One region of the Rhizobium sp. P43 genome, then DNA from elsewhere that is predicted to be linked to it. Evidence: predicted binding sites of a transcription regulator. Region 1 holds the regulator's gene; the other holds the start of a gene.

Region 1 (4,923 bases):
CAACAACGATGGTGCGAGTGTCGAGTTTACGCATGGATCTCTCTTTGCGGCCCGTCAGCCGATCGCCTGCTTCTGCAGGGCAACCAGTTCATCGATGCCGTTCCTGGCAAGGCCGAGCAGCGTCAGGAATTCGTCCTGGCTGAAGGGCTTGCCTTCGGCCGTGCCCTGGATCTCGACGATCCCGCCGGAGCCTGTCATGACAAAATTCGCATCCGTCTCGGCCGCCGAATCTTCGAGATAGTCGAGGTCGATGACCGGCTGGCTGGCGAAGATCCCGCAGGAGACGGCGGCGATATGGTCCTTCAGGACCTTCTCGACCTTCACCATGTTGCGCGCTTCCATCCACTTCAGACAGTCATGCAGTGCGATCCAGGCGCCGGTGATCGAGGCCGTGCGCGTGCCGCCATCCGCCTGGATGACGTCGCAGTCGATCGAGATCTGCCGCTCGCCGAGCGCTTCGAGATCGACGATTGCACGGAGAGAGCGTCCGATTAGCCGCTGGATTTCCTGCGTGCGACCGCTCTGCTTGCCAGACGATGCCTCGCGCTTCATGCGATCACCGGTGGCGCGCGGCAGCATGCCATATTCCGCCGTCACCCAGCCCTTGCCGGAATTGCGCAGCCACGGCGGCGTCTTGTCTTCGAGGCTTGCCGTGCACAGCACATGCGTATCGCCGAACTTCACCAGGCAGGAGCCTTCCGCATGCTTGGAAAAGTTGCGCTCGAACGAAACCTTGCGCATTTGATCGGTTTTTCTGCCGGATGGCCGCATTGCAATCTCCTGGGTTGTCTGTTGCCTTCTAAGGACGCAGCCTGTCTTTTGCAAAGAAAAACCATCCCGCAGCGCCGCGAGATCAAGCTGGATCGAATTACCCCTTGGTCATCCAAAAAGCAGTGATTATATTTGTAGCATGAAACCTCTGAGATCTTGTCCGCTCTGATAATGGCATCACCCAAGACGACCGTCGCAGACGTTTCCGCCTCGCTGGACGATCGCTCCAGAGAGATTTTCCGCCGTATCGTCGAAACCTATCTCGACAATGGCGATCCCTTGGGCTCGCGCAATCTCTCGCGTCTCCTGCCGATGTCGCTTTCGCCGGCTTCGGTTCGCAATGTGATGAGCGATCTTGAAGCGCTCGGGCTGATTTATGCGCCGCATGTTAGCGCCGGGCGCCTACCCACCCAGGCAGGCCTGCGCTTCTTTGTCGATGCTTTTATGCAGGTTGGCGATCTCTCCGACGGCGAGCGTGACGAGATTGAACGGCAGATCCGGCCGACCAGCGCCGATCAACCGATGGAAGCACTACTGACCGAGGCAAGCCGGATGCTCTCAGGCCTCTCGCGTGGCGCCGGTCTGGTGATCTCGGCCAAGAACGATCCCGTGCTGAAACATGTGGAGTTCATTCGTCTGGAGCCCACCAAGGCACTCGCGGTTCTCGTTGGAGAAAACAACCAGATCGAAAACCGCATCATTGATCTGCCCGCCGGCGTGACAGCCTCGCAACTGACGGAGGCGGCGAATTTCCTCAACGCAAATCTCTCCGGCCAGACACTTCGGGAACTTCGCGGCCAGATCGAAAACCTCAAAAGCCAGGTTGCGACCGAGCTCTATAGCCTGTCGCAGGATCTCGTGGAACGTGGGCTCGCCGTCTGGTCGGGAGAAGTGGCTGACAAGCAGCCAGCCCGTCTGATTGTGCGCGGCCGCGCCAATTTGCTCGAAGGGCTGGCGGGGTCAGAGGATATCGATCGCCTGCGTCTGCTGTTCGACGATCTGGAGCGCAAGGAAAGCCTCATCGAAATCCTGGATCTCGCAGAAAGCGGTCCAGGCGTTCGGATCTTTATCGGATCGGAAAACAAGCTCTTCTCGCTCTCTGGATCGTCCCTGATCGTGGCGCCCTATCGCGACGGCGAAGACCGGATCGTAGGTGCTGTCGGCGTCATCGGTCCAACGCGCCTCAACTACTCGCGCATCGTTCCTATGGTCGATTACACTGCACAACTGATGGCCAAGCTCTCGCGCGGCCAGCGGTGAGGCAATTTCCCTTCAAACCCTTGATTTTTTCTCGTCAAACCCTGATATCGGGCACGCATTCGAAACCTTTAGCTTCGAAAACGAGACATCATCCGGAGAACGTCATGACCGAAGAAGCCAACAAGAACGGACCTGACGCGGCAGCCACAGAGGCAGAAGCAACCGCGGCCGCCGAAGGTCAGGTTGCAAACGAAAACGAGACCGCAGCCGCGCAGGATATTGATCCTGTCGAGGCCCTGAAGGCCGAAAATGCCGACCTGCGCGATCGCTTCCTGCGATTGGCCGCCGAGATGGACAATCTGCGCCGCCGCACCGACCGCGAAATCAAGGATGCCAAGTCCTATGCAGTCACCGGCTTCGCGCGCGACATGCTGTCGGTCTCCGACAATCTCCGCCGCGCCATCGAAACCCTGCCGGAAGAAGCCCGCGCCGCGGCCGACGCGACCATCACCGCGCTGATCGAAGGTGTCGAAATGACCGAGCGCGGCATGCTGTCGACGCTGGAGCGCCACGGCGTGCGCAAGATAGATGCCGAAGGCCAGAAGTTTGATCCGAACTTCCATCAGGCGATGTTCGAGGTTCCGAACCCGAACGTGCCGAACAACACCGTCGTGCAGGTGGTCCAGGCCGGTTACGCCATCGGCGAGCGCGTGTTGCGCCCGGCCATGGTCGGTGTGGCCAAGGGTGGCCCGAAGACGGAGGCCGTGGCCGAGGATGCGGCCAAGGCCTGACGGGCCGGGGCTGTCATGTTCAAATGAAAAAAGCGCCTTTCGGGGCGCTTTTTTTAGCTCGTGTCAGGATAAGGTCCACTCAAGCAGCGTTAGACGCCTGTTCCTCGTTGAGGAAGGTGTAGATCGCCGACGCAGACTCCGTTGCCCTAAGCTTGGCCACGAGATCCTGATCGCGCAGCACGCGAGCAATCCGCGACAGCGCCTTCAGATGATCGGCGCCGGCACCTTCCGGCGCCAGCAGCAGAAACACGAGATCGACCGGCTGGTCATCGAGGGCCTCGAAATCCACGGGGGTTTCGAGCCGCGCGAAGATGCCGGTGATTTTGCTGATCTTGTTCAGCTTGCCATGTGGAATGGCGATGCCGTTGCCCACACCCGTCGAGCCGAGACGCTCGCGTTGCAGGATCACGTCAAAGATCTCCCGCTCCGGGATGTCTGTGAGCTTGGAGGCTTTGGCCGCAAGTTCCTGAAGCAGCTGCTTCTTGGAATTGACCCGGAGGGCCGGTACGACAGCATCCTGCTGCAGCAAATCTGCCAATGCCATATCAATGTCCTTCATGCTTCAGGCCGAAGCTTGGGCGGCCGCCTGTCGGGGCCGCCCAAGTCAACCGTCAGCCTTTGATGTTGGCGGAATCGATCCACCCGATATTACCGTCATTGCGACGATAAACGATATTCAATTGTTCTTTCCCCGGGCTTCTGAACAGAAGAACCGGTTCGTCGGTCATGTCGAGAGCCATAACGGCTGAAGCCACCGACATGGTCCGCAGCTTCTTGCTGCTTTCCGCCACGATGGTCGGCGCGTAGTCTTCCGGCACTTCGTCATGCTCTTCGGCGACCGAATCCATGACCGTATAAGCGATCTCAACCGGCGGGTTGACCGGCTCTCCGGCATGATGATCCTTCAGCTTGCGCTTGTAGCGCCGCAGACGCTTCTCCACGCGCTCGAAAGCCGTATCGAAGGCCACTTGCGGATCATTGGCCTCGCCTGCCGCATGCAGGTTTGCGCCGGTATCGAGATGCACCAGGCAATCAGCCGAGAAGCGCGACTGCGACTTCGTAACGACCACTTGCCCGGAATACCCTCCGTCGAAGTACTTGGTAACCGCATCCTGGATTCGATCTTCGATCCGCTGCCGGAACGTTTCACCGATTTCCATCTGCTTGCCGGATACACGCACACTCATGGAGTTTCCCTTCTTATGATTGGTTGCGTATCCATTTTACGCCAAGCGACGTCCGCGTCCAAGCTTTTCGAGCGGTTCGGTCAGTCTCTACCTTCGTTTGTCGGGCGTCTTCGAGGGTCTCTCCCTCGGTCAACAGTGTGCGCTGTCGATTGCGGCGCGCTTCTAGCCGCCTTGAGATCGAGAGTCAATCTCCCGTTAATCATTGCGGCGAAAAGGCGCCCTTCAAACAGCCGAAACCTTGGCTAAAGCGCGCTTTTCGCGCCGCCTCTGGACGGAGGAGGGTATGTTCATGGCCTCGCGGTATTTTGCCACGGTGCGGCGTGCGAGATCGACGCCGGATGATTTCAGCTGATCGACGATATCATCGTCGGAAAGGACGGCATCAGGGCTCTCCTTGTCGATGAGCGCGCGGATCTTGTGACGAACGGATTCCGCGGAATGGCTGTCGCCGCCTTCGGCCGAGGCAATCGATACGCTGAAAAAGTATTTGAGCTCGAAGAGCCCGCGCGGTGTCAGCATGTATTTGTTGGTCGTCACGCGGCTGACGGTCGATTCGTGCATCTTGATCGCATCGGCGACTGTTTTCAGATTGAGCGGCCGCAAATGATCGACGCCGTGATCGAGGAAAGCGGACTGTTGACGCACGATCTCGGCTGCCACCTTGGTGATCGTCCGCGCCCTTTGGTCGAGGCTGCGGGTGAGCCAGTTGGCATTCTGCAGGCATTCCGACATGAAAGCCTGGTCCGGCGTCTCCTTCGCACTGCCGCGTCGCCCGACGGCAGCCATGTAGCTGTGGTTCACAAGCACGCGGGGCAGGGCATCCGGATTGAGTTCAACCCGCCAGCCGCCGGCCCCGTCCGCCCTGACGACGATGTCGGGCGTCACGGATTCGCTGACTGAATGCTCGAAACAGCTGCCGGGTTTCGGATTGAGCTTGCGGATTTCCGCCAGCATGTCGATGAGATCTTCCTCGT
Region 2 (4,923 bases), 530 kb from region 1:
GGGCGGCGGAAGCGGACGGCGTAGATGCCGGGACGCAGCGTCGCTTCCGGCGGGAGATGCATGTTGGCGGTCGGGAAGCCCAGGGTCCGCCCGAGCTGCTGGCCCTTCATCACCTCGGCTTCGACCGTGTAGCGATAGCCCAGCAGACCGGCCGCCTGGACGACGTCGCCCTCAGCAATCAGGCCACGGATGCGGCTTGAGGAGATGACTTCGGCCCCCTCGTCGCGGAAGGCATCGACGAGGCTGACGCCGAAGCCGTGGCGGCTGCCGGCCTGCATGAGGTAGGCGGGACCGCCCTCCCTGCCCTTGCCGAAATGGAAGTCGAAGCCGGTCACGACTTCGCTGGCACCGAGCCACTCGCCGAGGATCGACTGGACGAATTCTTCCGCGGAGCGCTGCGAGAATTCCCGGTCGAAGGGATATTCAATGACCGAATGGAAGCCCATGGCCTCCAGGATGCGGGCGCGCAAGGATGGCGGCGTGAGGCGGAAGACCGGCTTGTCCGGGTTGAAGACGGTGCGCGGATGGGGCTCGAAGGTCAGTACGAGTGCGGGAACGCCGAGCGCTTCGGCCCGCTCCAGCGCGCGGTTCAGCACCGCCTGGTGGCCGCGATGCACGCCATCGAAATTGCCGATGGCGATCACCCCGCCGCGCAAGCTTGCGGGGAGCGGTTCCCTCTTTTCGTTGCGGTGAAAAACGGTCATCGCAGGTCTCGCCTCATGCCAGCCTGTGCATCCAGTATTGCGGCGCGACCTTTTCCCGCTCGAGGAAGAGCTTCAACCTTGCCTCGTCCGTCACGTTGTTGGTCGCGTAGTCGGCGGCGTGGATACCGCCCGAGATATAAAGGAGGTCGAGACCGGCATCGACGGCGCCCTTGACGTCGGTCGGCATGCCGTCGCCGATGGCGAGCACACGGGACGTGTCGAAGTCGCCGCGGGCCTCGCGGGCGGCAGCCAGCGTCGCCTCGTAGATCGGCGTGTGCGGCTTACCGGCAATGCGGGTTTCGCCGCCGAGTGCGGTGTAGAAGGCGGCAACGGCGCCGGCACAGGGAATGATGCGGTGGCCGCGCTCGACGACCAGATCCGGATTGGCGCAGATGAGAGGCACCTTGCGGGCGACGAAGTCGGTGAGCATGTCGCGATAGTCTTCCGGCGTTTCCACCTCGTCGTCGAAGAAGCCGGTGCAAACGACGCAGTCGGCCTCTTCCTTCGAGACAACCTCGACATCGAGACCATCGAAGAGCGGCAGGTCACGTTCGGGACCGAGCAGGAAGACCTTCTTCGGGCCGGCGGCAATCAAAGTGCGCGTGACGTCGCCCGAGGTAACGATCCGATCATAGGCGGTGTCGACCACGCCGATGGCGCGAAGCTGGGGGATGACGCCGATCGCGGGCCGCGGGGAATTGGTGATGAGCACCACCGTCAGGCCCTTTGCGCGGGCTGCCGTCAGCGCTTCGCCGGCGAGCGGGAAGGCATCGATACCGTTGTGCAGCACACCCCAGACATCGCAGAGAATGACGTCGTAAGCGTCGGTCACGTCGCCAAGGGTGGAAATGCTGCGGGTCATCGTCTGTCCTGACTCTCAAGGTAAGACGGGTGACATGGCAAAGGACGGGCGGCAAGGCAAGGGGCAAGCGTATCGGAGGCCGAAATTGCCGCGATCTCTCCTTGCGCGTCAGAGCAGGAAATGCGCGGCCAGGCCAAGCGCTCCGGCAACCAGAAGCGTCTTGCCGATGCCGAGGTGGAAGCGGAAGATCATCACGGCGGCCAGGACGGCGATGACGAGGGCCCGCCAGTCGAGGGTGGACCAGACGGGCTGCGGCACAGACAGCGTGAGCGGCCCGAAACCGGCAATCGTGAACGGTGCCACCTGCGTGAAAATCACATGCAGCGCAAACCAGACGGCCAGATTGAGGATCACACCGACGACGGCGGCGGTGATCGCCGAAAGAGCGGCGCTCAACAGCGTGTTGCCGCGCAGACGCTCGACATAGGGAGCGCCGGCGAAGATCCAGATGAAGCTCGGGATGAAGGTGGCCCAGGCAGCAATCAGACCACCGAGCAGACCACCGAGCAGCGGATCGAGCGCCCCGCTCTGGCGGAAACCGGCGAGGAAGCCGACATAGGAGAGAACAAGGACCAGCGGTCCGGGCGTCGTTTCCGCGAGCGCCAGACCATCGAGCATTTCTCCGGGTTTGAGCCAGGCATAGTGATCGACGGCGACCTGGGCGACATAGGCGAGCACGGCATAGGCGCCGCCGAAGGTGACCAGCGCCATCTTGGAGAAGAAGGTCTGGATTTCGGGCAGAGCCGTCTCCGGCAGCAGAAGCCAGAGGAGTGGAAGCGGCGCGAGCCAGACCGCGACCCAGAAGAGGAGTGCCGCAAGCTGGCGGAGCAATGGGGGACGGGCCGTTGCCTCTGGCACGACCGGCACGGCGGCGTTGGACGGCGACGCCTTTGCGTGAAGAAGACCAATCAGCGCGGTGGTCAGAACGACCAGGGGAAACGGGATCGAGAAGAGGAACAGCGCGAAAAAAGCCGCAGCGGCCAGCCAGCGATGAAAGTCGCTCTTCAAGGCCCGCTTGCCGATGCGGATGACGGCTTCGACGACAATCGCGAGCACTGCAGCCTTCAGGCCGAAGAACAGCCCGGCGACAAGGCTCGTGTCCTGGTAGAGCGCATAGAGCGTGGAAAGGCCGAGGATGACGGCAAGGCCGGGCAAAACGAAGAGAAGGCCTGCGACAATGCCGCCCCGCACGCCATGCAGCAGCCAGCCGATATAGGTGGCCAGCTGCTGGGCCTCGGGACCGGGCAGCAGCATGCAGTAGTTCAGGGCATGGAGATAACGGTCTTCGTCGATCCAGCGCTTTTCCTCGACGCAGATCTTATGCATCAGCGCGATCTGTGCGGCCGGCCCGCCGAAAGAGAGGCAGCCGATGCGGGCAAAGGCGGATACGAGTTCTGAAAATGTCGGAGAGGCAGGGCGATCGATCGGAACCTGGGCGTCGTGAATGTCGGTGGGCTTCGCCGGCATGCACCCTTCCTTTTTTCAAACGCGCGCTTGACTCGTCACGAGGCTGTTCTTATCTCAGCCTCGCTGGCACTCCCTGAGGGAGAGTGCTAACAAAATCCGATGTGGTCCCGTCCGGGATCGCGAATGTCATTTGATCGAGGGATTAGACAATGGCAAGCACCAATTTCCGTCCTCTGCACGATCGCGTTGTTGTCAAGCGCGTCGAGTCCGAAGAAAAGACCAAGGGCGGCATCATCATTCCCGACACCGCCAAGGAAAAGCCGGCTGAAGGCGAAGTCATCGCTGTTGGCCCGGGCGCCCGCGACGAAAGCGGCAAGCAGGTTGCCCTCGACGTGAAGGTCGGCGACCGCGTTCTGTTCGGCAAGTGGTCCGGCACCGAGGTCAAGCTCGACGGCGTTGACCTGCTGATCATGAAGGAAGCCGACATCATGGGCGTTATCGGCTGATTTCAGCCGGATACCCGACTTCCTCTTTAACCAATTCACCAATGGGCTAGACGCCCGGGAGTTTTGAACATGGCTGCTAAAGAAATCAAGTTTGGCCGCACCGCGCGCGAAAAGATGCTGCATGGCGTCGACATCCTCGCTGACGCCGTGAAGGTAACGCTCGGCCCGAAGGGTCGTAACGTCATCATCGACAAGTCCTTCGGCGCTCCGCGCATCACCAAGGACGGTGTATCGGTTGCCAAGGAAATCGAACTGGAAGACAAGTTCGAGAACATGGGCGCCCAGATGGTCCGCGAAGTTGCTTCGAAGACCAACGACATCGCCGGTGACGGCACCACCACTGCAACCGTTCTGGCCCAGGCCATCGTTCGCGAGGGCGCCAAGGCTGTTGCTGCCGGCATGAACCCGATGGACCTGAAGCGCGGTATCGACCTCGCCGTTTCGGAAGTCGTCAAGGATCTCCAGGCCAAGGCGAAGAAGATCTCCACCTCGGCTGAAGTTGCCCAGGTTGGCACGATCTCGGCAAATGGCGACACGCAGGTCGGTAACGACATCGCTGAAGCCATGCAGAAGGTTGGCAACGAAGGCGTCATCACCGTCGAAGAAGCCAAGACCGCCGAAACCGAACTCGAAGTCGTCGAAGGCATGCAGTTCGACCGCGGCTACCTCAGCCCCTACTTCGTGACGAACCCGGAAAAGATGGTCGCCGATCTCGAAGACGCGTTCATCCTGCTGCACGAGAAGAAGCTCTCGAACCTCCAGGCCATGCTGCCGGTTCTCGAAGCCGTCGTTCAGACCGGCAAGCCGCTCGTCATCATCGCTGAAGACGTCGAAGGCGAAGCCCTTGCGACCCTCGTCGTCAACAAGCTGCGTGGCGGCCTGAAGATCGCTGCCGTCAAGGCTCCGGGCTTCGGCGATCGCCGCAAGGCCATGCTGGAAGACATCGCCATCCTCTCGGGCGGCACTGTCATCTCGGAAGACCTCGGCATCAAGCTCGAGTCGGTCACCCTCGACATGCTCGGCCGCGCCAAGAAGGTCTCGATCACCAAGGAAAACACCACCATCGTTGATGGCGCCGGTGCAAAGTCCGACATCGAAGGCCGCGTTGCCCAGATCAAGGCGCAGATCGAAGAAACCACTTCGGACTACGACCGCGAGAAGCTCCAGGAGCGCCTGGCCAAGCTCGCCGGTGGCGTTGCCGTCATCCGCGTCGGCGGCTCGACCGAAATCGAAGTCAAGGAGCGCAAGGACCGCATCGACGACGCTCTGAACGCGACCCGCGCGGCCGTTCAGGAAGGCATCGTACCGGGCGGTGGTACCGCTCTCCTGCGTTCTTCCACGAAGATCACCGTGAAGGGCGTCAACGACGACCAGGAAGCCGGCATCAACATCGTTCGCCGCGCCCTGCAGTCGCTGGTTCGCCAGATTGCCACCAATGCTGGTG

Evidence for each region. Region 1 encodes HrcA, which represses chaperone genes, less so after heat shock. Its sites were predicted from a motif close to GTTAGCACTCNCNNNNNGNGAGTGCTAAC; they were not measured.
Region 2: the regulator HrcA is predicted to act here: its motif matches at 3,096-3,124, upstream of groES (co-chaperone GroES).

The regions. Positions count from the first base shown of each region.
Region 1 covers NZ_CM161539.1:3,235,116-3,240,038, reverse strand. Annotated here, with positions in the region: gene rdgB (RdgB/HAM1 family non-canonical purine NTP pyrophosphatase) at 1-34, opposite strand, end outside; gene rph (ribonuclease PH) at 55-771, opposite strand; gene hrcA (heat-inducible transcriptional repressor HrcA) at 943-2,031, shown strand; gene grpE (nucleotide exchange factor GrpE) at 2,136-2,762, shown strand; gene ptsN (PTS IIA-like nitrogen regulatory protein PtsN) at 2,842-3,306, opposite strand; gene hpf (ribosome hibernation-promoting factor, HPF/YfiA family) at 3,374-3,949, opposite strand; gene rpoN (RNA polymerase factor sigma-54) at 4,172-4,923, opposite strand, start outside.
Region 2 covers NZ_CM161539.1:2,706,910-2,711,832, forward strand. Annotated here, with positions in the region: gene AC1PUL_RS13625 (bifunctional riboflavin kinase/FAD synthetase) at 1-704, opposite strand, end outside; gene AC1PUL_RS13630 (TIGR01459 family HAD-type hydrolase) at 718-1,566, opposite strand; gene chrA (chromate efflux transporter) at 1,675-3,033, opposite strand; gene groES (co-chaperone GroES) at 3,183-3,479, shown strand; gene groL (chaperonin GroEL) at 3,549-4,923, shown strand, end outside.